2 linked regions of the Gemmata obscuriglobus genome follow. The protein of the gene in region 1 interacts with the protein of each later gene in a pairwise test. Links are inferred from orthologs where the notes say so. Each region holds a gene or a part of one and is shown in the gene's direction. Other genes may lie near its edges.

Region 1 (14,777 bases):
GACGAACTGTTTGCGAAGTCGGTCGCGGCGTTCGCGGACGAACTGGAGCGCGCCGAGGCGCTCGGCGCCGATTACCTCGTGACGCACCCGGGCGCGCACACCGGCAGCGGCGAGGAGGCCGGCTTGGAGCGGGTGGTGGCGGGGTACGAAGAGGCGCTCGCCCGGTGCCCGGGGTACAAGGTGCGGGTGCTGCTCGAAACCACCGCGGGGCAGGGGAGTTCACTCGGGTATCGGTTCGAGCATCTGGCCACCGTCCTCGACCGCGCCAACTGCGCCGACCGCATGGGCGTGTGCTTCGACACCTGTCACGTGTTCGCGGCCGGGTACGGACTGGCCACGGCGGAAGACTACGCGGCCACATTTCAGCAGTTCGACGATCTTGTTGGGCTGGAACGGCTCAACCTCTTTCACATGAACGATAGCGAGAAACCGCGCGGCAGCCGGGTGGACCGGCACGCCGGGATCGGGGCCGGTGAGATCGGCGAGGCGGCGTTCCGGCGGCTCGTGACGGATGTGCGGTTCCGCGACCGCCCGATGATCCTTGAAACGCCGAAAAAGAGTGCAGACGGGACCGATATGGACTCTGTCAATCTCGCACTGTTGCGACTGTTCGCGAGTGAGGCTCGCGCCGGTGGCGATTAAAGCCCGAATTCCTGAGAAGCGTGTCAAGCCCAGTTTCGCGGACGCCGATGAATGGTGTGTGCCAAGGGTTCCCGCTCACGCGGAACCCGCGGCAAGGAACCTCGCTCACCACCCGATCCCCAGCTCGGGCGGTGCGAGATTCGGTCGGCGGGAAGCGGTCCGCGGGGTTGCGATCCGGTAGCCCCCTGTTGCCGCGTGTCCGCCCGCGGAACCCGTGTCCGGTCGATCGGGCGCTCGGCCCCCGACGACGTCCGGTCCCGGACCTTCCCGCCGCCGACCGGCCGGCCCCGGCGCCACTGCTTGACACCAGGGACCCACGCACAGTGGGTCCGAAGACGACACCCCGCGCCGGGGCCGACCGACGTCCTCCGCCCGCCGCTCACTTGACCTCTCGCGCACCGACCATATCCCTGAGCGCACCTGTACCGCTGGCGTGCCGCCCGCGGCGAGTCTTTCCCACTCTCAGTTGCGGTCACAATGAGTACGATTCGCGCCCTTAAAGCCCGTGAAGTTCTGGACAGCCGCGGGAACCCGACCGTCGAGGTCGAGGTCCATCTGACGTGCGGGACGATGGGCCGCGCCGCGGTGCCCAGCGGGGCCAGCACCGGCGCGCACGAGGCGGTCGAGCTGCGCGACGGCGACAAGAAGCGGTACCTCGGCAAGGGCACGCTGACCGCGGTCAAGAACGTGGTCGACAGCATCGCCCCGGCGCTCGCCGGGATGAAGGTGTTCGAGCAGGCGGCCATCGACGCCAAGATGCTCGAACTCGACGGCACCCCGAACAAGGCCAAGCTGGGCGCGAACGCGATCCTCGGCGTCTCGATGGCCGCGGCCCACGCCGCCGCCAACGCGCTCGGCCAGCCGCTGTACCGGTACATCGGCGGGACGAGCGCGCACGTCCTGCCCGTGCCGCTGATGAACATCCTCAACGGCGGCAAGCACGCGGACAGCACCGTGGACTTCCAGGAGTTCATGATCGTGCCGGTGGGCGCGACCAGCTTCCGCGAGGGGCTGCGGATGGGCGCCGAGGTGTTCCACAGCCTCAAGAAGGTGCTCCACGACAAGGGGCTGAACACCGCGGTCGGCGACGAGGGCGGGTTCGCCCCGAACATCCCGAGCGCCGACGAGGCCCTCGCCACCATCTCGCTGGCGATCGAGAAGGCCGGGTACAAGCTCGGCGACCAGATCGTGTTCGCGCTCGACGCGGCCTGCACGGAGCTGTACGAGGAGGCCAAGCACCAGCACGGCAAGGAGGGCTACTGCTTCTTCAAGAGCGACCCCAAGAAGGTGATCTCGTCCGACGAGATGATCGACCTGTGGGCCGGGCTGTGTGCGAAGTACCCGATCCGCTCGATCGAGGACGGGCTCTCCGAGGACGACTGGGCCGGCTGGAAGAAGCTCACCGACAAGCTCGGCGCGAAGGTCCAGCTCGTCGGCGACGACCTGTTCGTGACCAACACCGCCCGGCTCAAGCGCGGGATCGCCGAAGGGTGCGGGAACAGCATTCTGGTGAAGGTGAACCAGATCGGCACGCTCACCGAGACGCTCGACGCCGTGGAGACGGCCAAGCGGAATAAGTTCACCGCGATCATGAGCCACCGGAGCGGCGAGACCGAGGACGTGACGATCGCGGACCTCGCGGTCGCCACCAACTGCGGCCAGATCAAGACCGGCTCGGCGAGCCGCACGGACCGCATCGCGAAGTACAACCAACTGTTGCGGATCGAGGAACAGCTCGGCGCCGCCGCCGTCTATGGGGTGGAAATGCGCCGTTCGTAAGCTGTGGTCGGCGGCCGCGGAGCGCGGGCGAACGGAGCCAGAGGTTCCGTTCGCCCGCGCTCCGCGACCGTCCGCACGAGAGCCGGGACCATTCGATGCCAACGTTTCTTTCCGACCCTCCGCCCGCAATTTACCTCGTGCTCGGGTTCGTGGCGCTCATCACGGGCGTGATCGCGGCCCAGCGCCAGACCCGTAAGGCGGCGGTTCCGTTACTGATCTCGGCCGGGCTGCTGCTCGTGGTGTTCCTGATCGACCGGTTCATCGACAGCCCGCGCGAGCAGGCGGTCAAGAGCGCGCAGGCGATGGCGACCGCCGCTGACACGAACCGCCCCGTAGATTTCGTCAAGCACGTCGCGGACAGGCTCGTGTACCACGGGGAAGGTCAGCCGCGCACCGCGACCCGTGCGGAGCTGCAAAACTCGCAGTTCTGGCGCATGTTGCAGCAGTTCAACGTTCACGTGGCGGTGTGGAACTTCTCCCGCGACGACGTGAAACAGATCGACGACAACACGGTCGAAATCGGTTTCATGGCGAAGGGCGAGACGCGGGGGGAAATGAAAGGCGTTCAGATTTACGTTAGGGGCACGTTCAAGCGTCAGCCCGACGGCAGCATGAAGATGGCTGAGTTCCGCACGTTCGACGCCATCGATAACCGCAAACCGTTCAACATTCCGGACTTCCCGTGAGTGAGCCAATCGCCTCACTGGCACTGAACGGCGTGGAGGTGATCGACACCTTCGCGGAGGCGTTCGGCATGAGCGCCGCGCGCGTCGTCGTGACCGCGGAGTCGGCCCGGTGGGCGGTGGAGGCGGCGCGGGCGGCGACCGGCTACGCGGCGTCGGTGATCGGGTGCGATGCCGAAGCGGGACTGGAGAAGGAGCTCACGCCGGCGGAGACTCCGGACGGGCGGCCGGGGGTGTCGCTGCTGTTCTTCGCGTTCAGCCGCGACGCGTTGCAAAAGGCGCTCGTGAACCGCGTCGCGCAGTGCATCCTGACGTGCCCAACGACGGCGTGCTTCAACGGCCTCCCCATCGACCCGACCCGCTCGATCCGCATCGGCGGCAACCTGCGCTTTTTTGGCGACGGTTGGCAGATCAGCAAGCTGCTCGACGGCAAGCGTTACTGGCGCGTCCCGGTGATGGACGGCGAGTTCCTTTGCGAAGACGTGTTCGGCACCGCGAAGGGCGTCGCGGGCGGCAACATCCTGATTGTCGCCAACACCCAGGCGAGCGGGCTCAAAGCCGCCGAGGACGCGGTTGATGCCGCTCGGGCCGTGCCGGGCGTGATCCTGCCGTTCCCGGGCGGCGTGGTTCGTTCGGGGAGCAAGGTCGGGAGCAAGTACAAGAAGCTCCGCGCCAGCACCAACGACGCCTACTGCCCGTCCCTGCGCGGCGCTGTAAAGTCGGAGCTTCCCGACGGCGTCAACGCGGTTTACGAACTCGTGATCGACGGCCTCGACCTCGCCGCGGTCGAACGCGCGACCTGGGAAGCGATGCTCGCGGCTACCCGTGTGCCCGGTGTGAAACGCATCACCGCAGGCAACTATGGCGGGAAGCTCGGGCCGTTTCACATCCGCCTCCGCGCGCTGATCGAGGGCACGTGATGCTCAAACTCACCCTACGCGCGCCCTCCAGCATCCCGCTTGAAGTCGAAGGCATCACCCCCGAGCGGGTGGCAGGTCTGTCGCCGCTGGAAGTGGCCAAGCTACCCGTACAGCACGGGAACCGCGCGGAGCCGCTCGGCGAGTTCTTCGAGGTGATACACGACCCGAAGGGCACCTGGGCAGACCTGCACATCGCCGGAGACACGTCGAACGTCAAGTTCATCGGCGCGCGGATGAGTGCCGGAAACATCTATGTAGAAAACCGGGTCGGGATGCACGCCGGCGCGCAGATGAGCGGCGGGTCTCTGACGCTCGACTCTGGCGCCGCGGGGTGGCTCGGTGCCGAGATGCGTGGCGGCTCCATCGAGGTACGCGGCCACGCTGGCGACCACGTCGGGGCCGCGTATCGCGGGTCGCGGCGGGGCATGACCGGCGGAACGATTGTCGTTCGCGGGTCGGCGGGCGACGAACTCGGACTCCTCATGCGCCGAGGGCTGATCGTGGCCGAAGGCGCGTGCGGCCAGTTCGCCGGGGCGTCGATGATCGCGGGGACGCTGGCGCTGTTCGGAACGGTCGGCGAGCGGTGCGGCGCGGGTATGAAGCGCGGCACGATCCTGACCGCAACCGCGCCGCAACTGCCGCCGTCGTTCCGCTTCGCGTGTGAGTACCGTCCGAGCTTTTTGCCGCTGTACCTCGCACACTTCGCGCGATTGGGCGTGAACCTGCCGACGGGTTTCGGTGTCGGAACCCTGCGCTGTTTCCGGGGCGACATGCTCACCGGTGGAAAGGGTGAGGTGTTGATCGGGGGCGGAACCTGACGAGAGAGCGGATGGTCTTTTTCACGCGCGACTTGTACACGGGAACGCAAGACAACTCTGGTCGGTCGCGGCGCGCGGGACGAGAGTGGGACCGCCGGTACGAAGCGTACTCGCGCTACCTGGACGTAATCGGACCGTATCTGCCGAGGCCAGTTCGGCAACTGGCTGCTGATGGCCCGCACGACGCCGTTGTTCGGGCCGCTTCGTTCGGGACTGGTGAACTCACGCTCCGCCTTGACACTTCGGGCGCGCTCGGCTCGTTTCGAGGCCGACGCCCGCTGCGGTTGACGTTTCGTGGCGTGCCCGGTCGGGTCCGCACCAGACATCTTCTGGGCCAGTGGTGGCTCTATCAGGAAGCACATCTCCGATCGAACGGCCGGTTCAGTATTCACGTCCTCTTCGACGAAGACGAGCTGGAGATCGAGGCCGACGAGGTGCTGATCGCGCGGGAGTGGTCGTCAGGCACTGGTAAGAATTAATAGGACGCAACATGTCGGATCAACTCTCCGCCGTTCGGGGCGGCTATGATCGTTGGGCCAAGGTTTACGATCACGACGCGAACCCGCTCCAGGGGCTTGAAGAGCCGCCCGTTCGGGCCGCCGCCGGCGCGGTGCGCGGCCTCCGCGCGCTTGACCTCGGGTGCGGCACCGGGCGGCACGCGCTCTGGCTGGCGGGGCAGGGGGCGTCGGTCACGGCGGTCGATTTCTCGGAAGGAATGCTGAACGAGGCGCGGGCCAAGCCCGGCGCGGATGCGGTCACGTTCCAGGTTCACGACCTCCACACGCCGCTGCCGTTTTCGGCGGAATTCGACCTGGTTGTCAGCGGGTTGGTGCTGGAGCACCTGCGCGAACTCGATCCGTTCTTCGCGGACGTCCGGCGCGCCCTCAAGCCCGGCGGGCGAGCGGTCGTGTCCGCGATGCACCCCGCCATGATGCTCCGCGGCACACAGGCGCGCTTCACGGACCCTGATTCGGGCGAACTGGTTCAGCCGGGAAGTGTCGCGCACTCAGTGGCGGCGTTCGTGATGGCCGCGTTGCGTGCCGGCTTCACGATCGCGAACGTGGAAGAACTTGCCCCGGATGCGGCGTTCGCAGACCGCTATCCGCGTGCGTCCAAGTACGTCGGCTGGCCGATGCTCGTAGTGCTGTCGCTCACGGCGTGAAGGCGGCAGTTGCACCAAAAACAAACCGGGGCCGAGGCGCATCGCCTCGGCCCCGGTCGTTTTGCCTGATTCGGCTGTCACTGCTTGACACGCGGCCCCTGGGGCAGAACGTTCAGCCACGCGGGCGGTAGCTGGAGCTTCTTGGTGCCGTCAATTCCGGTTGAAGAAAACACATTCGGGCCGGCGGCACCGAGTTGGACCAGCAGCGCGGTTGCTCCGCCCACGAACCCGGTTGCCACGCCCGACCCACTTGCGGCCTGGGTGCCGAAGCTCAGAGCGCCCGGTCCAAGAACGTCGGGTTTCCCGCGGAGCGTGAGGCCGGTCCCGCCGCCCACCAGCGTACCGGGGAGATCGGCCCCAACCGTGATTGCTCCCAGAGCATCTCCGGGAGTGCCCACGCCCGCGGTCGGGCTGGTGAAGCTCCGGAACACCACCTTGGGGGCGCTGGCTGCGATGCCGACGGTGTCGATCGCGATTCGCGGGTAGATTTCCACCTCGCGCCGCAGCACCGGCAGCAGGGCGTCCGGCGCCCCTGGGGACTCCACCGCCAGCGCGTACCGGCCTGGGGTTGCGACGGTGAACTCCAGCATTTGCTCGAACACCAGCAACGTCGGGGTGCGGTAGATCAACTGCGGGACGTTAACCGAGCGGGCCTCTTCGGCCAACTCGTCGCTGGACTGCTTGGCGCCGGTCGGATCGATCTGACGCAACAGCCGGAGTGTGAGCGGCTGAGCGGGTGTGTCGGCGTCGGGGAAGTTCGGGTTGGCCGCCTCGCGCCACTGAACGACGATCCGCAGCTTCGCGCCGGCCAACAGTTCGGGGGTGACGGTGCCGGTTGCCGCACGCGTTCCCAGGAAGTTGAGGGTCGACGACCAGGAGTCGGCGGGGAGCTTCGATTTCGGCGGCGCGAACTCCATCAGCCCGTCGCGGTTGGCGTCCAGGAACGGCCCGCCCCACACCGCGGCGCCGGACGCGCTCGCCGCCTGTACCCAGACGTGCTGCGGGGGTTTCGCGGGGATGCCCTTTACCACCCGGTGCGCCGGCCCGGTCGCCCGCGCGTCGATGGTCCGCGCGAACTCGTTGATGGAATCCAGGGGGTAGCCGGATTCCCACACCAGCGTGTTCACGATCACCTGCGCACCGGCCAACGTGCGGGTGATCTCGTTCTGGTAGGTAGTTAAGCGCCCGGACAGCGTTGTCAGTTCTCGCTCGCGCGCCATGACCGCATCCAGATCGGCCTTGGCCTTTTTCCGCTGCGCGACCGCCACCTCGTTGTCGGTCAGGTCCGCGAACGCCGTCTTGTACGCAGCAATCGCCCGGTCGCGATCGTCCTCGAACGCCGAGAGGCGGGACGAGAGTTCCGCCAGCCGGCTCTGGAGGGCCTCGGTGTATTCGAGTTCGCCGCGGGTCAACTTCAGGACGGTGTTCAGGTGGAAGTAGCACCCGGGATCAATTCGGACGAGAACCAGTTCGGCGTCCGGAGCGGCGGCGGCGAGCGCCTTCGCGGCCGGAACGCCGGCCCCGACTCGCGCGGGGTCGGACTTGAAGGGGATCAGGTCCGGAGCGAGTTCCGTCGTCAGATCGAGCACCTTCGTGCGCCGGGGCAGTTCGCTGCCGATCAACTGTGCGGCGCCGGTGAAGTCGGACCCGATCAGCACCACCTTGACGCCGGCACCCGTGTACCCACGCTTGTGCAGCTCATCCAGGCGCGACGATTTGAGGGCGTCCGCGACGGCTTCGGCTTTCTCCCCGGTGCCGGTCGTGACCGTTTCTGTCCCCTGCCGCGGTAGCCGCAGGCCGACAACTCCGGGCTCCTGGGCGAGCAACTCGACGAATTCCGCTCGCGGCAACCGGACGTGAACGATGTTCCCGATCACCCCGTCCACCGAGGCGCCGGCGTACCGGCCGCGGAGAGCAATTTTGAAGGTTTGCAGGTCCTCGATGCGCTCCCGGAAGATCACCTCGACGCGCAATTGAGCGCCCCTGGTCCCGGGGGCCAACAGGGCGGCCCGCAGGTCGGCCGAGTACTTGAGCTGGGCGGGCAGCACCGCCGGCGGGGCGAGGGGGGCGGCGAACTCCGTGTGCGGGAGCACTTCGGCCCACCGGATCGGGTTGCGGTCGCTGAGGGGGGCGGGCAACTGCGCGACGCGGGTGCGGGGAGCGAACCACCCGTTCGGCTCGTACCGCAGATCCTTCACCAGCACGTCTACACTCTTGCTCGGGAGCGCCCCGCGGACCAGCGTGTAACCGCGGGTGTCGTAGCCGAGCGACTCGACGAAGCCGAGCTGCGCGAGGTGCTCGACCGTCTGGCGGTGCAGTTGCTGCTGCGTGCCGGGCAGGTAGCCGCCGCGCAGCCCGAGCTTCACCGCCACCGGCTTGTCGGCGTCGGGGCGCACAAAGTCGGCCGGCTCGAACAGGACGTTCTGCACCCGCGGGCTGTCCAAAACGCTCAGCGCCTTCGCCCCCGCGATGGTGCCGGTCATGCGCTCCGCCGTCGGCTCGAAGATCTCGAGGTCGTAGTCGGGGTCGTTCTTGCGGGCGTCGTCGAACCCGAGTTTGGCGAGGAACTTCTGAAGGTCCGTGTACTGACGCACCCGCTCGTCGCGGTCGGCCCGGATGCGGTACCGAATTTCGATCTTCACCTTTTCGGGCCGGGGCGGTTCGTTGACCTGTGCCGGCGCGGGGCTCGCGAGCGCCATCAGCGCCGCGGAGATCAGGGTGAGTCGTGCGGGTGCGTGCGGCATGGTGCGACCTAATCCGGGCGCGAGCGTGTCAGCCTTCATCGTGACCGGCGGAACGGGAGTTGCCAAGCGGCAGACGGGAACAAAACCGCGCGGGGCGAGCGAAGAACCCGAAGAAGTGAGTCGATCCGCAGATTGACACCGCTTGGAAGAACGGGAACGCGCTGCTCAGGTCTTCCAAGTCGTGTTAATCTGCGCGATCTGCGGATCTGGCTCTGCCTTTTCTAGCTCACTTGACGGTTGCAGGGGTGAGCTTTCCCAGGTTCGCGAACAGGGTGACCAGAGACGCCATGAGCTTCTTGAAGTCCCCCTCGTGCAGGCTCTCGTTGGGGGCGTGGGCGTTGCTCGCCGGGTCTTCGATGCCCATCAGCAGCGCGGGGGCGCCGCCGAACAGGTCCGACAGCGGGCCGACGAACCCGATGGACCCGCCGCACCCCACCGCGACCGGGTCGCGGTCGAAGCCGGTCCGCATCGCCGCGAGGGCGGCCTCGAACGCCGGACCGTTCGGGTCCGTCATCCACCAGTCCACCGGCGGGCCGGCCGGCGTCACGGTGACCTCGCACCCCCACGGCGGGTTGGCCTTCAGGAACGCGGTCAGCTTCTCCAGCACCTGTTCGGGCTTCTGATCGGGCACGATGCGGACGCTCACGAGGGCCGACGCCTTGGGGAGCACCTGGTTGGACGCGCCCTTGATCGAACTCGCCTCCTGCGCGATCACGGTGACCGCCGGGCGGCGCCAACACTGCGCGTACTCGGAGTACCCGGACTCCATCGCGAACCGCGCCCCGGGCACCATCCCGATCGAGCTGCGGATCTTCTCCAGATCGGAAGGCAGCTTGTCGAACGCGACGCGCTCCTTGTCGGAGAGCGCCCGGACTTGGTCGTAGAATCCCGGGATCGGGTACGGCCCGCCCTCGTTGTAAAGCCGACCCAGGATCGCGTTGAGCGCGATGGTCGCGTCGGGCAGGCTCCCGCCGCCCATCCCGCTGTGGACCGGGATCTTCGCGGTGGTCACATCGACCCGCACCGCCACGATGCCGCGCAGTGAGTAGGTGATGCTCGGGGTGCCGACCTCGACGTTCTCGGTGTCGCACACCACGATCACGTCGGACTTGAGCCGGTCGCGGTGCGTCTCGAAGAACTTCAGGAGGTTCTTCGACCCGACCTCTTCTTCGCCCTCCACGAGCATCTTGATGTTGACCGGGAGCTAGTTGCCGGTCTTCCGGTACGCCGCCACGGCGGCGAGTTGGGCCGAGATCGCGCCCTTGTCATCGGCGGAGCCGCGGGCGTAGAGGCGGCCGTCGCGGCGGGTGAGCTTCCACGGGTCGCTGAGCCACTGCTCGATGAAATTGACGGGCTGCACGTCGTGGTGCGCGTACAGGAACACCGTGGGTTTGCCGGGCGCTTCGAGCCACTCGCCGTAGGCGTAGGGGAGCGAGTGCCCGACGCGGAGCACGTCCACGTTGTGCAGCCCGGCGTGGCGCATCTGGTCGCAGGTGAGCTTGGCGGTGCGCTCGATCTCGGCCCCGTGCTCGCCGTCGGTGCTGATGCTCTGGATCGCGACCAGCTCGGCCAGCCCCTGAACGATCTCCTCGTGGTTCTTGTTGAGCCAGTCGAGTGCTGCGGCTTGCATCGTGGGTCGCTCCGTGGGTGCTCGTGGGCGGTGGTGGTGCAATCACTGTACCGGGCACCCGGGTCGCGGTAAACCCGCGCGGCTATGCTAACCGGGACTCTCCCGTCCGTTCTTTGCGAGGCGTAACGTTATGTCTGATTCCCCCACGACGCTGGCGAACGAAGTGCGGTTCCGCGCGAAGTTCCTGAAGGTCGCGTTCCTGGTCAACATCGTGCTGTTCGTGCTGCTGATCGGGGCCGGCACGGCGCTGGTCACCGCCGTGGCGCGGGCGACCGGCGCCAGTACCCCCGCCAGCGACGAAAAGGACATCCGGGCGGTGCTGGAGGCGCAGGCGGTCGCGTGGAACAAGGGCGACCTGGACGGCTTCATGGCCGGCTACTGGAACGACGAGAAGCTGACCTTCATCTCCGGCGGCGACATCACCGGCGGGTGGAAGAAGACCAAGGAGCGGTACGAGAAGCGGTATCAGGCCGAAGGCAAGGAGATGGGGAAGCTGACCTTCTCGGAACTTCACGTCGAGGCGTTCAGCCCGAACGCGGCGATGGTGCGGGGGAAGTTCGAGCTGGTGTTCGAGAAAGAAAAGGATGAGAAAAAGAAAACCGCGAGCGGTCGGTTCACGGTCCTCTTGCGGAAGCTGCCCGACGGGTGGAAAATCGTTCACGACCACACATCCGCCGACGAGAAGAAGTGAGCCCGAAGGGGCATTCTCACCGCGCCTGGAGCTGGTTTGCGTTACTCGGCCTGGCTGAACCGCGGCACACTGCTGGGGCTGGTGGTGGGCGCCCTGTTCACAGCTTGGGGAATCAAAACCGGCTTTAGTTTCTCCCGCCAGGATCTCGGTGACGGGAATAAGGATGTGGCACTCTGGCACTGCGCCAAACTGTCCAAAGCAATAGACCGTTACGTGGAGCACCCTTCGAATTCTGCACAAGCGCGTCCTCCGACCTTGAGTGCTCTGGACCGCCCACCCTGGGGCGGTCCGTCCCTCCTTCCGAACGGTCAACGTGATCTGATTGACCCGTGGGGGAATGAGTATTCCATGCAAACTCGAACACGTGCCGATGGTCGGACGTATTCCCTCATCTTGACTATTGCACCCGACGGGACCGTGATAAGCCAGTACGGGAGTAAACTGAAATCGATGCTTCCCCAAGTAGTTTGCGGCTTTGCAAAGAGAGCACACATGAAGCGGGTTGGTGCGGTTGAGCGGCAAACACTTCTGGCGCTGGTGCTGGCGATCCCGATCGCTCTGCTCGTCGTCGTGACGTTTTCTCCGTTTCGGACCACCCCGGCCGACGAGGTCGAACCGGAGCCGGTGGCACCCAAACCGAAATCGAAGCAAGTGACCCCGAAGGGGAAGGGCGGACCGAACGCGAAAGCGGATCCGGCGTCCGCAGCCGTGCCGCCGCCGCGCGAGGTCGGTGAAGTGGCCAAACGGGAGCAGCAACTCGAACAGGCGCAGGTTGGTTGCAAGCGCATTTCGGACGCCGTCACCGCCTACGCCATGAGCCCCGCGAACCCGGGCGCGTCGGACGAGGACCGCTGGCCCATCGAACCCGGGCACCTCATTACCCCGCCGTTCGGGGGGACATCGTTCCTGCCGAACGGGCAGAAAGATCTCGTTGACCCGTGGGGCAAGTCCTATCAGTTCCGAATTGCTGGTAAGAAAGACGGCGCCGACATCCTGCTCGTCTTCACCACCGCGCCCGACGGGACACCCGTCAGCCAGTTCGGTATTGGCGCGAAAGCCCAGCCGCAAGAGTGACCCGTCGTTGCGAAATTTAATGAATCGCTTCCGGGGTTGAAGGCACTTCTGATGTGAACCCCGGAGGTGACTGTGTCCCAGCGTGTCCGCGGCTTACTCGATCGACTCCTGGCCCGCCGCAAGGCCGCGTCGTGCGACGGCGTGTCCGACGCCGAACTGCTCCGGCGCTACTCACGCGACCGCGACGAAGCGGCGTTCGAGCTGGTGGTGTGGCGGCATGGTGCAATGGTGCTCGGCCTTTGTCGGCGTGCACTCCGCGACGAGCAACTTGCCGAAGACGCATTTCAGGCCGTGTTCCTGGTTTTGGCACGTAAAGCCGGTGGCGTGCGTGGGAATCTCGGCGGGTGGCTGTTCAAGGTCGCCCGCCGCGTGTCGGCCCGGGCCGCGGCGCGCCGGCCCGTCACGCAACCGGTTCCGGACGTACCCGGAGCAGCCGTTCACGATCCGGTCGAGCGCGGCGAACTGTCGGAACTGCTGGACGCGGAAGTGGCACGCCTTCCGACCCGGCTTCGTCACCCCGTCGTGCTGTGCTACCTGGGCGGGATTTCAACCGAGGACGCCGCGCGCGAACTCGGCTGCCCGCGCGGCACGGTGCTGTCGCGCCTCGCGGCGGCCCGGGCGCGGCTGGCGCAGCGCCTGACTCGTCGCGGCATCACGCTACCGGCGGTGCTCGTTGCCACCGGGGGCACCGGCCTGTCGCCGCGCGTCACCTCTGCCGCGGTCGCACTTGCGCGACAATTCACCACCGGTTCCGGCCCGATCACGACACCGATATCCCTGGCCCACGGAGTGATCCACTCGATGAACCGAACCACCCTCTTCACTGCTCTTGGTGGCGTGCTGCTCGCCGCGGCGCTATCAGGCGTCGGGCTTGTGGTCGCCCAGAGCGGTCCGCCCGCCAGCAACGGCGTTAACGCGATGGCGCTCCCGGCCGCGCACCCGGGACCCCAAGACGTGCCGGCTAAACCCAAGCCGGCGCCCAACGCGGCCGACCTGGAACTCGACGAGAAACTTGTGAAGCTCGAGCGATATGAAGCGAGCCTTCGAGCAGAAATCGAGGAGATGGAGGTTATCATCGACGCGCAAGAGCGCATCAGCGGAGCTACCCCAGATAGCACGATCCAGTCGCTTCACATCCAGTTGCTCGAAACGGAAAAGTTGTTCGCCTCCGTCAGCCGCGAACTTGATCGGCTGTCCGTCGAGCTCAAAGTGCTCAAAGGTCGGCTCGAGGACAAGCCGGCAAACTTACAGGGTAACGCGCTTCTTCTGCAGCAACTCGTCGCCGCCGACCCGAATGTCAAAGCGGCCCGGGTGGCTCTGAAGGACTCCCGCGAGCGGCTCGAACGAGAACAACGCAATGCTCCCCCTGAGAGCCCGCACATTAAAGAGCTCGAGGCGGCCGTAGCTAAGGACAAACAGCGTCTAACTGAGGAGGAGAAAGAAGCTCAGGCTTCGGCCGGTGAGGCGCTCCGCGCTCGGTTACTGGCCGAGCTACAGAAGCGAATCCCTGAGTTGCAACTCCAAGTCGAGATCAAGGAAGTCGAACGAGAAGGAATTAGGCGCGAACGGGAAGCATTGAAGAATGCGATTGACAGCACCGCCGGCCGCGCCCGGGCGTGCGAAAAACTCAAAAGGGCGATTGAGCCAAAACGCGAGATGCTCACCACACTCAATCGTCATGCTCTCGCGCTCCGCGCCCAGCGTGCGGGAATCACGCTGACGGAGCAATCGTCCAGCAATACGAAACTCGATGCAATCCTGAAAGAACTTGTGGCACTGCGGAAAGAGGTGCAGGAATTGAAACGCGGGCAGAAGTGAAAAAGGCCGGGCCGGTGAGGCTTTGGGGACGCTGCCAACCCCTTGACTCACCGGCCCAACACAGTCGCTCCCACATTTAAGGAAGGGTCGCTGCCAAACTCCCCTTCCTCACCATCTCCGATGCGCCCCGCGATCGGGTTATTGCCTCCGCCCCAAACTTTTTTCTCTTGCAGTCGCATCTCCCGTGTGGATCATCAGTTCCGTTTCGATCTTCTCATCCGGAACCGCACAAAATGGACACGCTCTCCCGCCGCTCGTTTCTGGCTGCGTCCGCTGCGTCTGCGTCCGCGCTCGTCTCGGGGAGCTTACACCCCCTGAACGCCAGCGCCACCGAAGCAGCGAAGTTCAAGCTCGGAATCGTCACGTATAACGTGCCCAAAGACTGGGACCTGCCGACCCTTTTGAAGGTGTGCAAGGAGGTGGGGATCGCGGCGGTCGAGTGCCGCACCACCCACAAGCATGGGGTCGAACCGGTCCTCAACGCCGATCAGCGGAAGGACGTGAGGAAGCAGTTCGCGGATTCGGGCGTTACTTTCTGGGGGAGCGGCAGCACCTGCGAGTTCCACTCCGACAAGCCCGAGGTGGTGAAGAAGAACGTCGAGGAGTGCAAGGCCTTCATCCAACTGGTCCACGACCTCGGCGGGACCGGGGTGAAGGTGCGCCCGAACGGTGTGCCGAAGGGCGGCGATGAGAAAAAGACCTTCGAGCAGATCGGCAAAGCCCTTCAGGAGTGCGGTAAGGCCGCTGCCGACGCGGGCGTCGAAATCTGGGTCGAGGTCCACGGCGCCGTTACGCAACTGCCCAAGAACATGAAGG
Region 2 (14,702 bases), 620 kb from region 1 along the record:
TCCGACAGTTCGAGTTTGAGAACCAGTTCCGGCGGCAGAGATGCGCGCAGCCGGCTGAGTTCGGCCCGTGCCTCCACAACGTCCCGACGGGCCGCAGCGTCGGCCTCCCGAAGACGCGCCTCGCACGCGGCGCGATCGCGCCGAACCGTCCGCAACATCACGAGAACGAACCCCAAGCACGTCAGATACTCGATCGTGATCACGGCGTACACTTCCACGGTCACGCTCCTAACCGCTTGTTGAGTTCGTCAACGACCTTCGCCAGCCGTTTCAGCTCGCCCCGCAGGACCGCGGCGGACTGCTCGATCATTTGATTTTTGAACTCGCTCAACTCTCGGCGCGCCTGGCCGACATCCGCGCTCCACTGGTCCTCGCGCTGAAGGTACTGTTTGGTTTGAGCCTTCAGCTCCCGGTGCGCGTACCACGCCACGAACCCTACAATCACCACAATCGGGTACTGAATCACCACCTGAATCAGCCAGTCCGGCATAGCGGCACCGTGAGCGCGGGGTGTCGTCATTTCCCACTCTCTACAATACCCGCAATTCCCGCTCGTCTCCAGCACAGGAACCGCACGCCGATGCGAGAGTACCGCCTCGAAACCGACAGCATGGGGCACATCCGCGTCCCCGCCGACCGCCTCTACGGCGCGCAGACCGCCCGCTCGCTCACGCACTTCGCGATCGGCGCCGACACCATGCCCCGCGCCGTGATCCGCGCGTTCGGCACGCTCAAGAAGGCCGCCGCGCTCACCAACAGCGCCCTCGGGCTGCTCCCCGCCGACCGGTGCAAGCTGGTCTCCGACGCCGCGGACGAGGTGATCGCCGGGTACCTCGACGACCACTTCCCGCTCCGCGTGTGGCAGACCGGCAGCGGCACGCAGACCAACATGAACGTCAACGAGGTGATCTCGAACCGCGCCATCCAGATGGCCGGCGGGGTGCTCGGCAGCAAGAAGCCGGTCCACCCGAACGACGACGTGAACATGTCGCAGTCGTCCAACGACACCTTCCCGACGGCCATGCACATCGCCGCCGCGGAGGAGCTCGTTCACGAGTTGGTGCCGAGCGTGCGGGCGCTCCGCGACACGTTCGCCGCGAAGGCCGCCGAGTTCGCCGACATCGTGAAGATCGGCCGCACCCACCTCATGGACGCGGTGCCGCTGACGCTGGGCCAGGAGTTCGGCGGGTACGTCGCGCAGCTCGATTACGGCATCGCGGCGGTCGAGAAGGCGCTGCCGTTCCTGTACGAACTCGCGCTCGGCGGCACCGCCGTCGGCACCGGGCTCAACGCGCACCCGGAGTTCGCCGTCCGCGTCGCCAAGCAGATCGCCGACCTCACCAAGCTGCCGTTCGTCACCGCGCCGAACAAGTTCCAGGCGCTCGCGGGGCACGAGCCGCTGGCCTTCGCGTCGGGCGCGCTGAAGACGCTCGCCACGGCCCTGATGAAGATCGCCAACGACGTCCGCTGGCTCGCGAGCGGCCCGCGGTGCGGCCTCGGCGAGCTGACCATCCCCGAGAACGAGCCCGGCTCGTCGATCATGCCCGGGAAGGTGAACCCGACCCAGTCCGAAGCGATGACGATGGTGTGCGTGCAGGTCATCGCCAACGACCTCGCGGTGGGCCTGGCGGCGTCGCAGGGGAACTTCGAGCTGAACGTGTTCAAGCCGGTGCTGATCCACAACTTCCTGCACTCCGTCCGGCTCCTGACGGACGCCTGCCGGAGCTTCCGCGAGCACTGCGCCGCGGACATGCCCGAGACCGACTACGAGGCGCTCGAGTACGTCGTCGGCAAGGACAGCGGGATGGTGGAAGTCGACCAGTCGAAGATCGCCCCCAAGTCCGGCGGCAAGGTGCGCAAGGGGATCGACGCCAACCGCGCGACCATCGCCCGGATCGTGAACGAGTCGCTGATGCTGGTGACCGCACTAAACCGGCACATCGGGTACGACGCGGCGGCCAAGATCGCGAAGACCGCGCACCACAACGGCACCACGCTCCGCGCCGAGGCGATCAAACTCGCGCCGCCGCTCAAGGACGGGAGCGGCCCGCTCACCGCCGAGAAGTTCGACCAGATCGTCCGGCCCGAGAAGATGACCGCGCCCGGGGCCGACTGAGTTGGGAAATGCGGAGTGCGGAGTTCGGAATTCGGAATTAAAGAGACAGAGAAGAGCCAAAATACGCTCCGCACTTTGTCTTCAATTCCGCATTCCGAATTCCACATTCCGCATTACTAAAGAACACCGCCCGGCGGTGCGGGGACACCACCGGGCGGCCGGGAGACCGACCCACGCGGGGTGCGATCTTGCTGTCAGCGTAAACACGTCGCGCGGCCCGTTCAATGGCCTGACACGTTTTTTCTTAACCCTTCTCCGCCCAGGTCCGCGACAATACGGCCGATTTTCGCCTGCGCCCCAACTTTTTCGGCCGCCGTATCGTCCGGAATCGAGAAGCCCAGATGTCGCTCTCACTTTTCTCAGGCTCAACGAAATGCGGAAGTTCCTGCTCACAACCGCCGCTCTGGTGCTCGGCGTCGGCTCGACCGACGCCCTCATGATCGCCATCCGCCCGGCCCCCCAGCGCGCCATCACGGCCGAGGCGGTCGTGGTCGGAAAGGTCACGGCGATCGAAAAAGACACCGTTGAAGCGGTTTTGCCGTTCCCGGGCGCGAAGGAGAAGGTCACGTACCGGGTCGCGGTCGTGAAGATCGAATCGACGCTCGCCGGCGCCGCCAACCTCACGCACATCAAAATCGGTACGCAGCCCCCGCAACCGGCACCCGTTCCGGCCCCGCCCGGCGGCCCGGGCGTCCGGCCGATTCGCCCCATCCGGCCCGGGTTTCAGGCACCGGAGCTGAAAGAGGGTCAGGAGATGCTCTTCTTCCTGACCAAGCACCCGTCCGCCGACTTCTACATCATCCCGAACATGAGCCTGCCGGTTGACATCAAGACCGACGCCGGGAAGAAGGAACTCGAAGCGGTCAAGAAGGTGACCGAGGTGCTGGCCGACCCGATGAAGGCCCTCAAGAGCGATAAGGCCGAAACCCGGCTGCTCGCCGCCACGACGATGGTGACCAAGTACCGGTCGTACCCGGATTTCGGCGGCGAGGTCGAACAGGCGGCGATCGCCGCCGACGAGAGCAAGCTGATCCTCAAAGCCCTCGTCGAAGCGGACTGGAGCAACAAGGTGCGCCCCGCCCCGGGCGCGGACGTCTTCGCGAACCCGATCAACGCCTTCTACCAGCTCGGGCTGAGCGAGCAGGACGGGTGGGCGCAGCCGGCGTTCCCGCGCCCGCAACCGGGCCAACCGCCGGTCGACTTCAACGCGCTCACCAAAGAGGCGTTCGTGAAGTGGCTCGACGGCCCCGGCAAAGACTACCGGATCAAGAAGCTGGTCCCAAAGGCGACCAACAAGTAAGTGCGTCCCCGGCGGCCCGGCGGATGTTAGACCTGCACCGCTCACCACTCCCCCTACTGGTGGCTCATGTTCCGCTTACTCTGCGCGGCGCTGGCCGTCGGCTCGCTCGTTACGACCGCACGCGCCGACCGGATCGCGCCGTACGCCACACCCGTCGAGCGTGCCCTGCGCGCGCCGGTGGTGGTCGTGGGCAAGGTCACCGCGATCGAAAAAGAACCCGTCAGCGCCCCGCTTTACCCCGGCGCCCAAAAGGTCGCGCACACCATCGCGGTGGTGAAAGTCGAAAGTAACCTCTTGGGGGCCGAGAATCTCACGCACCTGAAGGTCGGGTTCGTTCGCCCGGCCGCCGAGCAGGGCGCCGGCGTCCAGGCGGGGCGCGGGCTCAACAACCCGGAGCTGAAAGAAGGTCAGGAGTGGCTCTTCTTTCTGGTCAAGCACGCCGACGGCGCGTTCTACGCCGTCCCGTACATGACGCCGCCCGTTGAGACGAAGAACGACGGCTTCAAGGACCAACTCGCGGGTGTCAAAAAAGCGCTCGCGGCCGTCGCCGACCCGGCGCGGGCACTGAAGGCCGAGAAGGAGCAGGACCGATACGAGGCGGCGGTCACAATCGTTTACACGCTTCGCACACCGCGCGAAGGGACACGCGGCGAGACGGAACAGGTGCCCCTGTCGGCCGAGGAAAGCGGCCCCATTCTGCGGGCGCTCGGCGAAGGGGTGTGGGCGCCGACGCCCGCGTCACAGAGTCTTAACGGGTACGGCGCGTTCTCGATGCTCGGGCTGACCGAGAAGGACGGCTGGACCGCGCCCGCCGTAGCCCCGGGCGCGGATTTCTTCGCTACCAGTCGCCAGGCGTTCGTGAAGTGGCTCGCCGGCCCAGGCAAAGACTACCGGATCAAGAAGCTCGTTCCGAAAAAGTAACAAGCACAGGAGCCCCACCCGGGGAATTTACATGATCCGCACGCTGTTCGTCGCGGCCCTCGCCGCGCTGCTGCTCGTGACCCCGGCAGAAGCCAAGCGCGTCCGCATGTTCACGCCGCTGGAAAAGCTGGCCCGTGCCAACGCGGTCGTGGTCGGCAAGGTGACGGCCATCGAGAAGGAACCGGCCGTCGTGCCGGCCGAGCCGGGCGCGAAGGAGAAGGTGTCGTACCGGGTCGCGGTGGTGAAAGTCGAAACGCCCCTCATCGGGGCGGGCGAGGTCACGCACATCAAGGTCGGGTTCGAGCCGACCGGGACCAACATCGACGCCCCGGCCCCGCCGCGGCGCGGCGGTCTGTCCCCGTTCCGCCCGACCGTGGACGCGGAAGGGCTGTTCTTCCTCGTCAAGCACCCCACCGGGGACTTCTACACGATCACCCCGATGCTGAGCCCCATACTGGCCGACACCGCGGACTACAAAGACCGGGTTGCGGAAGCGAAAAAGGCCGCCGCGACGCTGGCCGATCCGATGAAAGCCCTGAAAGCCGATCAGGCGGCCGACCGCACCCTGGCCGCCAACATCCTCATCGCCAAGTACCGTGCGTACCCCGAGGGCGGCGGCGAAGCCACGACCGCCAAGGTGCCCGCGGACGAGAGCGCCCTCCTGCTCAAGGCGCTCGCCGAAGCCGACTGGAAGGCCGAGGCGAGCGGGCTCACCGCGTACCAGTCGTTCAGCATGCTCGGGCTGAACGACAAGGACGGCTGGACGTTCCCAATGGTGAAGCCCAACGAGGACTTCATCGCGAAGACGAAAGAGGCGTTCGTGAAGTGGCTCGACGGCCCCGGCAAGAGCTACCAAATCGACCGCCTCATGGCCAAAGTGTCCGGGAAGTGAGCCGGTAAGTTTCCCGCCGTCGTGTTGCGCCACCCGCCTGCTGATGTCGGCGGGTGTATCTTTTGGGCGGTTTGCATCCCACGAGACGTTCTCGTAAACCCAACAAGAGGAACTATCGCCCCTGTTTGCCTAAATCCCCCAGACGCCGCGATGTTCACCAACCAGCACCACCTCAAGCACCTCTTGCGGCCGCACCATTACACGTCCGAAGAGCAGTACCGGGCGGAACTGCGGCACCTGTTCCAGCCGGCGTGGCACCCGGTCGCGACCACGAGCGACCTCGCCCGGCCCGGCGACTTCATCACGCTCGACCTGCTCGAAACCCCGTTCATCATCCGCAACTTCGACGGCGAGCTGCGGGCCTTTCTGAACGTCTGCCCGCACCGGCACAGCAAACTCACCGAGAAGCCCCGCGGGCACGCCGAGAAGCTCCGCTGCCAGTACCACGGGTGGGAGTTCAACAAGGACGGCGGGACCGGCAAGATCCCGGACGCGAAGGTGTTCCGCCCGTGGGACCGCGAGAACTCGTGCCTGAAGAAGTTCCGCGTGGACACCTGCGGCGATCTGGTGTTCGTGAACTTCAGCGCGAGCGGCCCGGGCCTGCGCGAGTGGCTCGCGCCCGTGTGGGACGTGTGGCGGCACTACGGCGGCGCGTACCGGCACGCGGCGACGTGGGAAAAAGAGTTCGCGTGCAACTGGAAGGTGGTGCTGGAGAACTCGCTGGAGTCGTACCACATCCCCGAGGTTCACCCGCACACGTTCAAAGAGTTCCCGGCCGAAGAGAACGTGTGGCACGAACTCACGGAGCGGTTCTCGTCGTTCAAGACGCTCCCGCCCAGCGACTTCGCCGGCCGCGCGCAGGCGTGGATGGTCCGCCGCATGGGCCAGCCGGTGACGAACGAGTACTGGCACCAGGTGCTGCACCCGCACGCGACCGGCAGCTCGCTGGACTCGTTCCGGATGATGCAGTGCGTGTTCCCCACCGGCCCGGCCACCTGTCGCTACCGGTGCATCTTCTTCACGCTCCGCGGGACGCGCACCAACCCGCTGGCGTGGGTCCTTTACCGCACGCTGAAGTCGATCGCGACGGCCATCGGGAAGAAGGTCTTCGCCGAGGACGGGTCGATTTACCTGGGCATCCAGCGCGGGATGGAGGCGAGCCCGTTCCCGGGGGTGATCGGGACGCGGGAAGAGCGCGTGTACCAGTTCCAGAAGTACGTGCTGGACAACACGAAGGGGCCGCGCGAGTTACCGCAAGCGCCGGCGCCGTCCGAACCGACGCCGGTCTGCGCGGGCTGAGACCGAAGGCGATTCTTGCCGGCACAATCAGATCACGTACTGGAGCGGCTCGCCGGAATCGACGAGCTGAGCGAGCGTCGTGGATTTGAGGATCGCGGCCTGCTTCAGAAGGAAGTCTTCGTGCGCGGTGCGGACGCGGTCCCACACGTCGTCGAGCGCCGCGGCCAGCGGTGACGTGGGCTTGCGAGCTTTCGTCCGCGTTCCGGCCTGCTCCGTCCCTTCCACCGCCGCGATCACGTCGGCCAGCGTGATCGCCGACGGCGCCCGCGCGATGTGGTACCCGCCGGCCGCCCCGCGGGTGCTGGTCACCAGCCCGTCCTTGTTCAACTGGATCAGGATCTGCACCAGAAAGCGCGGGGACGAGATCCCGTGCTTGTTCGCGATGTCCGTCAGGCGCACCGGCTTCGGGTCGCCGTAATGGGCGGCCAGTTCCAGCATCGCCAGACACGCGTATTCGGCACGAGCGGAAAAAAGCATAGCGTCACTAAGGAGTGAGAAGTGAAGCGCGAGGGGCCGAACGGGAGCGGCCGGCGCCCTCACGTTCTTGCCCCTCATCCTCACCCGAAACTAAATCCCTTCCCCGTCCTTGACCTCGATCACGTGCAGCCCGCACTCCTTCTTCGCTTTACCGGCCCAGCGGCCGGCGCGCTCGTCCTCGCCCGGCGCCACCGGGCGGGTGCAGGGCCAGCACCCGATGCTCGGGTAGTCGCGGTCGTGGAGCGGGTTGTACGGCACGTCGTGCTTGTGGATGAAGCCCCACACGTCCTTCTTGGTCCAGTTCAGCAGCGGGTTGAGTTTCACCAGCGAGAACTTCGCGTCCCACTGCACCACCGCCGCCTTCCCACGATCGGCCGTCTGGTCCTTGCGGATCGCCGAAATCCAGGCGAGCGGGTCGATGCGCTCGACCGCGCGCCGGAGGGGAAGGATCTTGCGGTCGTGGCAGCACTGGTCCGGGCGGAGCTGGTGCAGCGGCCCGCCGCGCTCGGCCTCGTAATCGGCGACGGTCTGTTCCGGGTAGATGTACTCGACCTCGGTGCCGTAACGGGCCTTGATCCGCTCGCGCAGCGCCAGCGTCTCGGGGAACTGGTACCCGGTTTCCAGGTTGATGATCCGCGCGTTCGGCTGGATCTCCGCCAGCATGTGGATCAGGCAGCACCCTTCCGCACCGAACGCGGTCGCCATCAGCAGGCGCGGCGAGAAGCGGTCACTCGCCCAGCGGAGCACGTCTTGTGGGGTCGCGTTCAGGAGCCGCTCGTTCGCCGCGGCGATCTCCTCCGGCGTGGCCTGCGTTACCGGCATCCCGTTCTCCGGACGATTCCAACACATCCCGCATTGCCATCGTAAAGATTCTACACCCGAACGCGCAGGTCGGAACTATCAGAATGCAAATTGCGGAATTCGTAAACCGTAACGAAGCGCAGAACGCGCAGCACTTCTCTGTTTCCTCTGCCCCTGGGGTGTGGCGAACGTTGCCCGGGGAATCGAGCATTTCCCTCTACACTGCAACAGCTTACGCCGAATGATCTTGAAGCCGATCGAAACCGCTGTCACTCGCCCGGCGGACGTTTGCGAGCGAGCTTCGAGCCAAACCGCTGCTCCAAGGTCTTCTCCCAGTCGGCAGGCAAGCTGGGTGCCCCAATCGTCACTCGCCGCAGAGATCGAAAGTCGGAAGCCGCGACAAATCGCGCAAGATGAGTGAAGGGACACGCCAGTTCTAAAACAAACGAGAGTTCACCAAGTCGATCAAGATTCGGCAGTTCGGCGAGGTAGGCCGGATCGACCGGCCGGGCGAATTCGAGGTGCGAAACGGGCACTACGCGGAACGCTTCCGCGGCACGGAACTCGATCTGATCCATTACGCGAAGCGTCGAAATTAACCCGCGGTCGTAGTTCCCGGTCGCGTAAGCGCCGGGCACCTGCGGCACTTCTGCGCGCCACCGATCGTCGTTCGCGGACAGCAGTTCCACGACCCGTTGAAGGGCAGCAATCCGTTTCGGGCCATCGAATTGCCCCCGCGCCAGACCGACCTGGAGGCGAACGAACTCCGCCCGTGTGCGATCCGCTGCGTCACCGTGCTCCAGAAGCCAGTCCGCGAACATGAGCCGCGGCGTGTCCTCTTCCGGGTGCTCGCAGACCGCGCCCCAAAGTGCCTCGCGTTCGCTCACGGTTTGGTCTCGTTCAGCGGTCGGTGCTGCGGGGCGATTGCCACCACCGGCAGCCCCAGCAGTCGCTTGATCGGGATGAACTCCCCGACATCATTTCCCTCGATCCGGTGCCCCACCCATTGCAGGAAGTACCCCAGAACGATCGCCCCCGCCCCCCAGTACCATTCGGCGAGGAACAGCAGCGGGACGCCCGCGAACGCGAGCGGTATCCCCAGCATGTGGATCCAGAAGTTCGCGGGGGTTTGGTGGCGGTCGAGCCAGTTACGGCGGGCGCGGCCGGCGAACCGGATCAGCGCGCGTGCGATCGGAAATCTCGGCATCGCTTGGGGTGTTTGGCGTTTCGTGGTTGGTGTTTCGTGCTGATTGTGTACTGTTTTCGGGGGGCGGTTTGCAGCCCCGCGCCGCCCCGAACACGAACCCGGCCACTCACATGATCGCACCTTCCATCCTGGCGGCCGACTTCTCGAAGCTCGGCGAGTTGGTCCGCGAGGTCACGAAAGCCGGCGCCGACCGCATCCACGTCGATGTCATGGACGGGCACTTCGTCCCGAACCTGAGCATGGGCGCGGTCGTGGTCGAGGGGCTCCGGCCGGTCACCACCATCCCGCTGGAAGTCCACCTGATGGTCGAAGACCCGGGCCGGTTCCTGGACGGGTTCGTGAAGGCGGGCGCGGACACTCTCATCGTTCACCTGGAGGTGCTGCCGGACCCGCGGCCGATGGTGGAGCACATCAAGAAGGCGCTGGGCAAGAAGGTGGGTCTGGCGTTCAACCCGGACATGCCGGTCGAGCGCATCGAACCGTACCTGAAGGACATCGACCTCGCGCTGTGCATGACCGTGTTCCCGGGGTTCGGCGGGCAGGCGTTCATCCCCGAGAGCCTCGAACGGCTCCGCAAGCTCAAAGCGCTGATCGGCGCCCACAACCCCGCGTGCGAGATCGAGGTGGACGGCGGCATCGGGGCGAAGACCATCGCGGACTGCGCCGCTGCGGGCGCGAACGTGTTCGTCGCGGGCAGCGCGGTGTTCGGCGCGAAGCAAGGCCCGGCCGCCGCAATGAAAGACCTCATCGCGCTGGCCAAGCAATAAAGCAGAGTGAGCCACGAAAGAAGACAGAAGAGAGATTGGCCACAAAAAAGCACAAAGGGCACAAAAGAAAACCGAAGAGAAAAGCAGAAGAGAGATTAGCCACAAAAAAGCACAAAGGGCACAAAAGAAGACCGAAGACCGAGACAGAGTAGTGAATTTAAAACACTTCTTTATTGTCTTGTCCTCGGCTTTCTTTTGTGACCTTTGTGCTTTTTTGTGGCTAACTCCGTCTTCTCTCTTCTTTTGTGCCCTTTGTGCTTTTTTGTGGCTAACTCTTTCTTCTATCTTCTTTTGTGCCCTTTGTGCTTTTTTGCGGCTAATCTTGAGCCCTTATCTCATCAGTACCCGATTTCTAATCCGAGGTTCACCGACTGCACGGAGAAGTCCGTCAGTTTGAGCCCGCTTGCGGCGGGGTCGAGCACATTACTCAAGCGCCCGGCGCGGCTCAGGTACTGGAACGAGTAGCCGACGTACGCCCGCGCCCGCGGGGTGAACTGCCAGCCCGCGGACACGTTCACTACCGGCATCACCGCGAACCGGCTCTCGTCGCGCGTGTCCAGGGCGGCGAAACGGCGGTAGTTCCCCCCGAGCAACCCCTCGGCGCCGGTGAACAGCCCGCTCGCGCGGACCTCCGGCGTGACCGCCCCGAATGCGACCTTGGCCGAACCGGCCACGTACCACCCGCTCTCGGCGCGGTAGTGCCCGGCCAGCCCGATCTGCCCGCCGTGGAACGGGTTCGCGACCGAGACCCGGTACGGCCCCGGCCCGCGCCAGTTCCGGCCCCGGTCATCGTTGTCGTTCACGCGGTCCGATTCGCCGATGAACAGTTCGTCTTTCAAGTACGCAAAGCGGTAGCCCGCGAGCGCGTCGAGCCAGGCGTGGCGGTCGCCGTAGAGCCGGTGCCGGTAGTTCACTTCGGGGGTGACGAACGAGTTCGTGAGGCGGGCGGGGAACACGCCCGTGAACATCGACGCGAGCGGCTCGAACAGCGGGAGCAGTTGCGGCGCGCGAGCCGTCCCCTGCGGGAACAGCACGACCACCCCCGGCGCGTACCCGTCGAACGAGTTTTCCGACGAGCGGAAGAAGAACCCCAGGTCCACACCGGACGTGTTACCCGCGCCGAAGCGGCGCCCGCCCTCCAGACCCAGCGCGGCGTCGAACCGGTTCGTTGAGCGCCCCGCGACCGGCAGCATCAGCCCCGGCCCGGCCCCGCCGAGCCCGGACACGACGGGGAGTCGGACGGTCGCCGGGAGCGTGTCGCGATCCGCCCACGCCAACCCCAGCGACACACCGCCCCACCACTTCCCGCCCGGCTCCTCTTCCGCACGAAACCGCGGCCGCTCGGGCTCGCGTTCCGGCAGGTACAGGTAGTTCGGGTCGTACTCGACGGGTGGCGGGGTGCCGCCCGGCTTGGGCACCTCGGCGAGAGGGGGAACGGGCGGAACCGGCAGCAGTGGTGGCAGGGTCGCGTTGTCCGGCGGTGGGGGCGTCGTGGGTGGCGTCGGCGCGACCGATGCGACCGGCGGGGGCGGGGGCGCGACCGGCAGGGGCGCGAGCGGCGGGAGCGCGGGCGGCGGAAGCGGCTGCGCACGCCCGACGCCGACCGAAACCAGCACCACCCCGACCGCGACCGGCCAACGGCTGCGCATTCCTCACCCCGTGCGTGTACGGTCTTTGCCCTCCGCGCGGATAGTCGCCACTGACGGCGATTTCAACTGGAGTTTCGCCCGGCAGAAGGCCGAAGACGGGAAACCATCTCGTTTCACCTTCCGCCCGCACCCGTTCCGGTGACTCATACCGAGTCCAGTCGTTTCGAGTTCGGGCCGTACCGCGGTTCCGGCCTGGAGTGTGGTCCGCTCACTCCGTGAGCGGTCGCTCCGCGTATCGGATCCGCTCCTGGTGTCATCCGCTCCGTCGCTGTGCGCAACGCGCATCCGATCCCCGGAGCGACCGCTCACGGAGTGAGCGGACCACACTCATACATGAACCCACCCGCGGTGTCGCTTTCTTGACGAGCCGCGACCGCCAGGGAGCGGTGCCACGTACCCCGCTCCCTGGCGGTCGCGGCTCGTCAGGAAAGCGACAATATTACCGGGTACGTGTCTCACAGAGACCGGCTACACAGTACAGCACTCTTCCACCCGTTCCGGTGCCCCACACGCCGCGCACTCGTCCGCGCGTTGTGCGGCCCGTCGGCTCGGCGTACACTGCCTGAACGCTCTCCCCTGGGCAGGAGGATTCAGGATGAACCGGGTGTTCGCTCTTCTCGTCGCGGTGCTCGCGCTGATCGCGTGCGGCGGGTACGTCGCGTACGACCAGTTGTTCCGCGCGGCGCCGCCCCCGCCCCCGCTGGCGCACGAGGACCACGGCGACAAGCTCCCGACGCAAGACGAGTTCGACACGTTGGCCCGAACGGACCCGGTCAAGGCACTGTCGGTGTGCCTCACGCGGTACCAGCGCGAGGTCCACGGGATGCGCTGCGTTCTTGAGAAGCAGGAACGGGTACAGGGGAAACCGGAGCCCCCGCAGTCCCCGCCGGTCGAGGTGCTCGAGTTGTGCGTGCGCGGCGACGTGCCCGACCCCGACACGAAGAAAACCGCAATCGAGGTCGCCGCGAAGTGGCGCTCCGGAGCGCGGTCGTTCCTGGGGTCCGAGATCACCGGCACGCTGTTCAGCGAACGTCCTGAAGCGGAGGGCGGCTTAGGGAACAAAGCCGTAACCTGGCGCCCGAAAGCCTTCGTCAGCAAGCTGAGCACCCCGATCCCGCCGGACAGCCCGCTCGCAACGGGCCAGTCGCGCTACTGCGTCCGCGACGCCGGGCTGTACCGCACCATGCTCCGCACCCACGAGGCGTGGAAGGACCGTCAGGAGACCGGCAAGTTCAAGTACGAGTACCTGGGAACCAAAACGGTCGAGAAGGCCGGGAACCGCGAGTGCCATGTGATCCGGCGCATGTGCGAGGGGGTCGAGGTGGACGCATTTCAGTTGGGCGGGGCCGCTAGCAAAGACCCGAAGGTGATCGCGGCCGAGGGGTTCACGGAAGTGACCATCTTCATCGACCGCGAGCGGTGGCTCCAGGTCGCGACCGAGACGCTCCGCGACGCACCGGGCGGCACGAAAGTGACGATCGGTACCTACTACTTCCGCGACATCGAGTTGAACCCCACCTTCCCGCCCGACACGTTCACGGCCGCCTGGTTGAAGACGCCGTAATACACGAACCCACCCGCGGTGCCGCTGTCTTGACGAGCCGCGTCTGCCCGGGAGCGGGAGACGTGGCACCGGGGCAGCGCGCCCGGCCCCGCGCTCCGGTGGTCACCCCCGGTCACCCGGTGGGCCGGGGGGGTGACCGCCGTAAGTCCTTGCGGCACAAGGCGCGGTCACCCCTGGTCACCCTGGTCACCCCTTTTCTTTTTTATTTGTCGAACATCTTCTCGCGGGTGTAACGTTCTCCGGTGTAACGTCGTCCGGCGCTCGTTACACACGCGCCAGGGGGGGGCGGCGGAGTGTTACGGGGGGTAGAGAGGGGGTGACCGGGGTGACCACGGGTGACCAAGCCTTGCGCCGCAAGGAGTTACGGCGGTCACCCGGGGTGACCAGAGGGTGACCGGGGGTGACCAGGGGGCGAAAGGCAACCTACCCCCCTGCCCCCTCCCTGAAGGGAAGGGGTGGCGCCGGGAGGGGTGGTCCCGGCGCGATATGCGCACGCGGAGCGAAGACCCACCCCCGGCCCCTCCCTGAAGGGAGGAGAGCAAAGGCAACCTACCCCCCGCCCCCTCGCCGTGCTCGCCGGCCCGGTCAGCAGAGCTTCCGTGGGCCGTCGGGAAGGGAGGGGGAGCAAAAACCACCGCGCACCCGAGGCGGAATCGATGCGCCCGTGCCTTGCTCCCCTCCCTTCAGGGAGGGGCAGGGGGTGGGTCTTCGCCCCGCGTGCGCATATCGCGCCGGGACCACCCCTCCCGGCGCCACCCCCTCCCTTTAGGGAGGGGGCCGGGGGGTAGGTTGCCTTTCCGCTCGCATCGGGACCACCCCTCCCGGCGCCACCCCCTACCTTTAGGGATGGGGACGGGGGTAGGTCGTCTTCGGGGCCGGGGCACCTTCACAGGCCAAGCACCCTTCTAGCTCAACCGGCGCAAACTATAAAACATATACACAGAAAACACGTCTGATTTCTTAACGAGCCGTGTCCCCCACTGTCATTTCCCGTTCGGGCGCGTGCCTTGGCGACCTCTACGGTCGCGGCCCGTCAACACAAGCGACACCGCAGGCGTGTTCATGTATGAGAAGCAGACGCACCCACCGGACCGAAGGCCGGTGCCATCTGCCGTAGAGGGGGGCGTTGCGCAGACACGCAACCGGGAATAGCCGTCCGAAGCACCGGAACGGAGCCACAACGTGACCGCTGCTAACAGCGCTGTGTGTGGTTATGCAGCGTACCACGGGTACGGGGTTGTGACTTCACCCACACGTTTTGCCGACGCCGGCCCTGGGGCTGTCCCCAAGTTCACTCGGCACTGTAACGGGGGTTACACTCGCGACATCACTGTACCCCCCGTTACACTCGCGTCGCGACGCCACTGTAACCTCCGTTACACTCGCGACGCGACACCACTGTAACCCCCGTTACACTCGCGTCGCGACACCACTGTAACCCCCGTTACACTCGCGTCGCGACGCCACTCGGGGGTTACAGTGCCGACGCGATCGCTGCCGATGGGTCACCGACTGGACGTTCGCTGGTGTTCGAATGGTCATGAGCTGGCAGTACGCTGGTGCGTCGCTACCACCGAATCGCACCTAAAACCCGCGCTCCGAGCCGTCAAAGGTTGAGTAGGATGGTTCCCACGGCGGCCAAGAGATGCGTCGCAACAGGTTTTCAGGAAGTCACTTGCGGCCGAAACGATCCAACCGAGCGGTACCCG

The links.
Region 2: the proteins of eno (region 1) and rpe interact in binary tests that used the Escherichia coli proteins (3 or more experiments, as listed by UniProt). The link is inferred for Gemmata obscuriglobus from one-to-one orthologs.

What each region holds. Positions count from the first base shown.
Region 1 is NZ_CP042911.1:3,530,945-3,545,721, forward strand. The notes cover bases 334-3,270. They hold eno (phosphopyruvate hydratase), read left to right. Parts: upstream 334-1,119; coding sequence 1,120-2,421; downstream 2,422-3,270. Other genes in these bases: GobsT_RS14640 (deoxyribonuclease IV), read left to right, coding at 334-642; GobsT_RS14650 (hypothetical protein), read left to right, coding at 2,517-3,107; fhcD (formylmethanofuran--tetrahydromethanopterin N-formyltransferase), read left to right, coding at 3,104-3,270. Outside these bases: more of GobsT_RS14640, read left to right, coding at 1-333; more of fhcD, read left to right, coding at 3,271-4,024; GobsT_RS14660 (formylmethanofuran dehydrogenase subunit C), read left to right, coding at 4,024-4,842; GobsT_RS14665 (DUF4085 family protein), read left to right, coding at 4,854-5,321; GobsT_RS14670 (class I SAM-dependent methyltransferase), read left to right, coding at 5,333-6,004; GobsT_RS14675 (hypothetical protein), read right to left, coding at 6,082-8,748; GobsT_RS14685 (YybH family protein), read left to right, coding at 10,509-11,069; GobsT_RS14690 (hypothetical protein), read left to right, coding at 11,562-12,143; GobsT_RS14695 (RNA polymerase sigma factor), read left to right, coding at 12,216-13,961; GobsT_RS14700 (sugar phosphate isomerase/epimerase family protein), read left to right, coding at 14,195-14,777. UniProt on the Escherichia coli protein: Catalyzes the reversible conversion of 2-phosphoglycerate (2-PG) into phosphoenolpyruvate (PEP). It is essential for the degradation of carbohydrates via glycolysis.
Region 2 is NZ_CP042911.1:2,910,130-2,924,831, reverse strand. The notes cover bases 8,090-10,951. They hold rpe (ribulose-phosphate 3-epimerase), read left to right. Parts: upstream 8,090-9,123; coding sequence 9,124-9,780; downstream 9,781-10,951. Other genes in these bases: GobsT_RS12125 (BBP7 family outer membrane beta-barrel protein), read right to left, coding at 10,119-10,951; GobsT_RS12135 (Mpo1-like protein), read right to left, coding at 8,690-9,013; GobsT_RS12140 (TIGR02996 domain-containing protein), read right to left, coding at 8,090-8,693. Also shown: GobsT_RS12185 (hypothetical protein), read right to left, coding at 1-218; GobsT_RS12180 (hypothetical protein), read right to left, coding at 221-520; fumC (class II fumarate hydratase), read left to right, coding at 581-2,116; GobsT_RS12170 (hypothetical protein), read left to right, coding at 2,490-3,416; GobsT_RS12165 (hypothetical protein), read left to right, coding at 3,483-4,337; GobsT_RS12160 (hypothetical protein), read left to right, coding at 4,369-5,229; GobsT_RS12155 (aromatic ring-hydroxylating oxygenase subunit alpha), read left to right, coding at 5,380-6,528; GobsT_RS12150 (RrF2 family transcriptional regulator), read right to left, coding at 6,556-7,005; GobsT_RS12145 (phosphoadenylyl-sulfate reductase), read right to left, coding at 7,096-7,827; more of GobsT_RS12140, read right to left, coding at 8,076-8,089; more of GobsT_RS12125, read right to left, coding at 10,952-11,429; GobsT_RS12120 (DUF1571 domain-containing protein), read left to right, coding at 12,025-12,993. UniProt on the Escherichia coli protein: Catalyzes the reversible epimerization of D-ribulose 5-phosphate to D-xylulose 5-phosphate.